Siphonobacter curvatus: one gene and its partner. The protein of the gene in region 1 interacts with the protein of each later gene in a pairwise test. Links are inferred from orthologs where the notes say so. Each region holds a gene or a part of one and is shown in the gene's direction. Other genes may lie near its edges.

Region 1 (3,050 bases):
CAGCGATTTAGGTAAAGTGATGGGCGTAGCCACCAAGGAACTGGCGGGCCTGGCGGAAGGAAAAACGATCTCGGCTACGGTGAAACAGTTGCTGAGCTAGTATTGAAGTTTGATCGTTTCAGATTTGAAGTTTGATTGGTTTAAAGTCGTTTGAAGAAAAATTTGGGACTTGGTTCGTTTGTATGGGTTTGAAAAGTGGTAGGGTATGACGGGCCGTGAACAGGCGAAAACGGGCTGGATTACAGGCAGGAATCGAAGGGATGCTTCTTTCTGATTCTCAGAAGTAGAAAGTCCCAGGGCCTTCCGACCCCCACTCAAACGTTAAACCAATCAAACCTCAAATTCAAAACTCATTCAAACCCTACCCGCACGTACCCACTGTATGAATTTTAATTTTCTTGACCTGCTTCTACTCGTGCCGCTCGCTTATGGAGCGTACACGGGCTTTCGACGGGGCGTACTGGTCGAGATTATTGCGGTTATTGCTTTTGTCGTTTCGCTTATATTGGGTTTTAAACTTTTGAACGAAGCGATTGCCTTTGTATCCCCTTACGTGGGTGAAACCGTAGGCCGTAAATTTCTCCCGTACATCGGATTTTCGAGCATTTTCGTGCTGGTCATTTTTACCATCAATCGCTTTGGATGGCTGCTGCGGAGAAGCCTCCGCTACACGATTTTCGGCAGTTTCGACAGTATGGCTGGAGCCGTAGTGGGTCTGTTCACGTATGCCTTTGGTATCAGCGTTTTTTTGTGGCTGTTACAGGCACTGGGCATGGGCTTTCCCAACCGCGAACAGATGACGGGCAGTTATGTCTATCCGGTAATCCGGCCTTTCGCACCGAAAGTGTTGGATAAAGTATCCGACGCCATTCCCAAGCGGGATCGACTCATTGAAAAAGTCGAAGAGTTGCGAAAAGAATAACCGCACTGGAACCCAATACCTTAGAAAGCAGTTGCACCAACGTATTACCAAAAACGAGCAATGGACACCATCGTTAAACAAGATATTCGTAAGCTCTCGGCAGAGGGGTTGAAGGCCTTTTTGGTCGAACAGGGAGAACAGGGATTCCGGGCGAAGCAGATTCTGGAATGGCTGTGGAAAAAGTCCGCCCGTAGTTTTGAGGAAATGACCAATCTTTCCAAGAAAACGCGGGAATTGCTCGAGACTCACTTTGAAATTCGTCCCCTAAGCGTTGCGAAAGAGCAAATTTCAAGCGATAAAACCATTAAATCGGCTTTCCGGCTCTACGACGGGAAACTGATTGAAGGCGTACTAATCCCCGCCGACGACCGAATGACGGCCTGCGTATCCAGTCAGGTAGGCTGCTCACTGACGTGTAAGTTTTGTGCGACGGGTTACATGGATCGCGAACGCAACCTGGACCCGGCTGAAATCTACGATCAGGTGGTCACGATCAAGAACCAGGCCGAACAAAAATACGGTCAACCCCTAACCAACATCGTGTACATGGGCATGGGCGAACCTCTGCTCAACTACGCGAACGTGCTGAAGTCGGTGGATCATATCACTTCGCCGGAAGGGCTGAACATGTCACCCAAACGCATTACCGTCAGTACGGCGGGTATCGCCAAGATGATTCAGAAGCTGGGTGATGACGGGGTGAAATTCAATCTGGCCCTTTCGCTGCACGCTGCTAACGACAGCAAGCGGAATCAGATTATGCCCATCAACGAAAGCAATACGTTGGTAGCTTTGAAAGATGCCCTGAAGTATTTCTATAATAAAACGGGGAATAAGATTACGCTGGAGTATATTCTCTTTTATAACTTCAACGATTCGGTGGAGGATGCGAAGGAACTTTGGAATTTTGCCAAACACATTCCGAATGCCCACATCAACATCATCGAGTACAATCCCATCGAAAACGCTCAGTATAAGAATACTGACCCGCAGACGCTGGCCAAATTTGCCCGCTTCATCGAGCAGAAGAATATCCCGATTACGGTTCGTCGTAGCCGTGGAAAAGACATCGATGCCGCCTGCGGTCAGCTGGCGACGAAAACAGCGCCGGTAACGGTTGAATAATTTCTAAATTTGTTTCTTTTCGTAAAAATTCTGTATTTCCGGCACCATTCCGAAGGATACGCTGGAGAAACCGCCCAACTCTCAGCGAACGATTGGCGAAAGTCCTATTTCCCCAATCGTTACGCGAGCATACGTTTCGGGTTAGAGGTCCCCTATCCATAGAGTCTTAACAATTCCTTAACATTAGGCCCGATCCCTTTCCGTAGCTTCGCGTCAAAATAGCCCCCTAACTCCTTATGTTCGGCTTAGAGACTGGAATTTTCTTTCTTCTGTGTATCTGCCTTTTTTGTGCGTGTGCCTTTGAATTCGTGAACGGTTTTCACGATACGGCCAATGCCGTAGCCACCGTAATCTACACTAACTCCCTGAAACCCAATATTGCAGTAATTTGGTCAGGATTCTGTAACTTCCTTGGCGTGTTCTTCGGTGGTATTACCGTTGCCATGGGCATTGTAAACTTGCTACCGGTTGAACTGCTCATCGACCAAAATGTTTATCACGCAGTAGCGATGGTCCTATCCCTACTGCTGAGTGCCATCATCTGGAACCTGGGCACCTGGTACTTTGGTCTGCCCTCCTCTTCTTCCCACACACTGATTGGCTCAATCCTGGGCGTAGGTCTGGCCTACTCCCTGTTGCCTGAAAACGTATCGGGCGTGAGTTCTGTCAACTGGGACAAAGCGAAAGAAACGGGTTTTGCTCTACTTCTATCGCCGCTGGTAGGTTTCAGTCTGGTGATTATTCTGATGTTTATTCTGAAGCGTACCGTGAAGAATGACATCATTTTCAAAGAACCCAAGAAAAATCAGACGCCTCCAACCTGGATTCGCGGTATTCTGATTATGACCTGTACGGGTGTTAGTTTCTTTCACGGCTCCAATGATGGACAGAAAGGCGTAGGTTTGATCATGCTGATTTTGATCGGTATCACGCCCGCTTATTTTGCTCTGGATGCCAGCAAGGATACCTCGCACCTTCAAACCAATCTGGTACAGATTCAGCA
Region 2 (2,972 bases), 3.6 Mb from region 1 along the record:
CTCGCCTGGATAGCATTCAGGAGGTATTCCGCTCCGTAACGGGCATGCACGTACAGGTAGGTCGTCCAAATCAGGGTTTCAACAAACAGAAACCTGAAACGACGAATAACCTTTCGTACGCAACGGCGTTGGGCCTCGTTCGTTTGGGCTTCCGTTCACTCGATCCCCGCGATGAGCTATACGAATCGCTCGTATCGGTACCCTCGCCTATTCAGGCACCCGTACCTACACGTCCGCATACGTATACGACCAGTCAACATCACAGTCCGGTGCCTAGTAATGGATCGAATGGCAGTAACGGTAGCTATACCAATGGTAATAATGGCCATACGCCACGACCTCCCGAACCTCCCCGGAATCCAGAAACAAAAGAACCGACCAAAGAGCCTGAACCACAAACCGAACCTGAACAGGAATGGAAATGGTGGCGATTACGCATGGATTTAAACTCCTGGTACAAAGCCATCTTCCGAGATGAATTTGAATCACGGAATGGTCAACGTCCCGACGGTTGGGAACCCAAAACTGTATAGTAGAAATCAAACGGTCTTGGCCGTTTGATTTTCTGTTTATCCCCTGAATTGAAAGTTTTACCTCCGGACTAAACTCATTGCGTTGAGGTACTAAGCCTTTACGTAACCAACCTCAATAGTATGCTTCTTGATCATAATTATTCCTTTAGCTCCGTCAAGCATTTTCGCTCGTACATTAAGGTATTTGGTGTAGGCGGTGGAGGTTGCAATGCGGTCCGACACATGTTTAACCAAACGATTGAAGACGTAGACTTCATCGTTTGTAATACGGACCGCCAGTCCCTTGACGAAAGCCCCATTGATTACAAGATTCAGTTAGGGAATCAGAGCGTCAACCAGAAAGGTATTGGAGCGGGAATGGACGCAGCTCAGGGTCGGGCTGCCGCCGAAGAAAGTGAAGCAGAAATCCGAAAAGTCCTTGAGGACAATACGGAAATGCTCTTCATTACGGCTGGTATGGGCGGAGGAACGGGTACGGGTGCGGCTCCAGTCATTGCCCGGATCGCTAATGACCTGAACATTCTAACCGTAGCTATAGTCACTGCTCCCTTCGATGATGAGGGTGAAGATAAAATTGCCCAAGCCCGCGAGGGTATCCGCGAATTACAGAAGTACTGCGATACAGTCGTTGTTATTCTAAACGAAAAACTGCTGGAGCTCTATCCAGACATGACCGTCGATGAGGCTTACGCCAAAGCCGACGATGTCTTAGCTAATGCGGCCCGTTGTATTTCCGAGATCGTTACCAAGTCCGGTAAGATCAACTCCGATATGAATGACGTCAAGACCATCCTGAAAGGTGCTGGACAGGCCGTAATTGGCTTGTACACGGCTGAAGGCGATGATCGTGCCGTCACCTGCGTTGAAGAAGCTTTGAGCTCACCTCTGCTCGATAATCGTGATATCAAAGGTGCCAAGCGTATCTTGATCACGATCTCCTATAGTAAGGATTGCCCAATGCGAATGATGGAACAGAAAGCCATCACCAAGTTCATCGAAGATCGTATTGGCGGCAAAGCTCGCTTACTAAAAATCAGCCCGATACCTGACGATAGCTTGGGTAAAGCCATGCGGTTTACGATCATTGCGGCTGGTTTTGATTTGCCCGGTAACTCAGTCTACCAGCGTCCAATGGATGAGCCAGTGAGTCAAGCTCCGAAGCTGCCATCGTATCAGAACCAGCCGGTTTCCGCTCCCGTAGTGACCCCTCCTGTTCCCGTGGTTGAAGCGGCCCCTTTACCGGTAGCTAATTACGGATTCAACGAGTATCGTCGCGATACCCCAGAGGCTTCGGCTTCGTTTACACCGGAAGCTTCATTTACGCCCGAGGTTTCGTCCGTAATGCCGGAAGCAGTGGTAGAAACACCAGTCATGGCTTCTCCGTTTACAGCTCCTTCTCCTACGCTGAATGAGGAAGATAAGGTTAAACACATTGAGCAGGAAATCTGGCGGGAAGAAGACCTCAGTTCGTCCAATGCCCGAATGATTCAGGAGTTCGTCCATAAGCTCAACCACCCCGATCAGGGTTGGGAAGCGGATCTGGAAACGCCCGCATACATTCGTCAGAATATTCCTTTAGCTGATTTAATGGTCATTCTGAACGGCGAGAAAGTCAATCATTATAATTTGAACGACTAGATTCATCATTCAATAAAAAAGCCCGGCAGATAGAAGTCTGCCGGGCTTTTTACTGTATAGACAATCTATAGACGGTTCCGTTTATTCAAACATCAGATAAATCGTTACCGTATGCGAAGTCAGTCGACTGATGCCCCGGTTTGCTACGGAATTCGTTGGCTGAATTAAGTTTGCAATACCGTGCGAAAAGTGTAACTCCGGTGTAAACTTGAAATATTCGAAGAAGCGTTCGAGACCAACCCCGTATTCCACACTAAAATCGGCCGAGCGGGTAGCTAGCTGTCCTACGCCCCGGTTGATATTCTGTTTTCTCCGTACGTTCGCTTCTAGTCCGGCCCGGAAGCCAGCCACGGCGTACATCCGCGTATTCCCTCGCCGCTCGGATTTGTACTTCAGCATGAAAGGAAATTCTACCCAAGTCGATTCGCGAGTTAACCGCTGTTCAGTACCGTTCGTGTACGTCAAATCTACAGGACGACTGTAAATCGAAAGCGTTAGCGGCGAAAATCGGAAATCCAGCCGTGGGCTCAGGTACACGTTCATCAAAAAACCCATCCGGAAACCCATGGAATTCGGTGAATGCATCGAACGGACCGAATCCTGCGTATTGTATTGGTCAGAGTGTTTGACCTGAAAACGCGTATTGGGTAGACCAAAGAAAAACCCGTAGTGAACCGTTTTATCATCGTAAAACTCCAGGTGTTTTCGCTGATAAATCGTATTCTGAGCTTTTACGGCGGGCATACCCAACACCATAAAAATAAAAATCAGGCCCGGGAGCGTTGAGCGTTGAAAAGAAGA

The links. The genes of interacting proteins can lie anywhere in the genome.
Region 2: the proteins of rlmN (region 1) and ftsZ interact in binary tests that used the Escherichia coli proteins (3 or more experiments, as listed by UniProt). The link is inferred for Siphonobacter curvatus from one-to-one orthologs.

Annotation. Positions count from the first base shown.
Region 1 is NZ_PTRA01000001.1:3,657,548-3,660,597, forward strand. The notes cover bases 91-3,014. They hold rlmN (23S rRNA (adenine(2503)-C(2))-methyltransferase RlmN), read left to right. Parts: upstream 91-982; coding sequence 983-2,047; downstream 2,048-3,014. Other genes in these bases: C5O19_RS15125 (GatB/YqeY domain-containing protein), read left to right, coding at 91-100; C5O19_RS15130 (CvpA family protein), read left to right, coding at 383-922; C5O19_RS15140 (inorganic phosphate transporter), read left to right, coding at 2,284-3,014. In the rest of the region: more of C5O19_RS15125, read left to right, coding at 1-90; more of C5O19_RS15140, read left to right, coding at 3,015-3,050.
Region 2 is NZ_PTRA01000001.1:62,619-65,590, reverse strand. The notes cover bases 1-2,912. They hold ftsZ (cell division protein FtsZ), read left to right. Parts: upstream 1-653; coding sequence 654-2,171; downstream 2,172-2,912. Other genes in these bases: porT (type IX secretion/gliding motility protein PorT/SprT), read right to left, coding at 2,253-2,912; ftsA (cell division protein FtsA), read left to right, coding at 1-533. In the rest of the region: more of porT, read right to left, coding at 2,913-2,972. UniProt on the Escherichia coli protein: Essential cell division protein that forms a contractile ring structure (Z ring) at the future cell division site. The regulation of the ring assembly controls the timing and the location of cell division.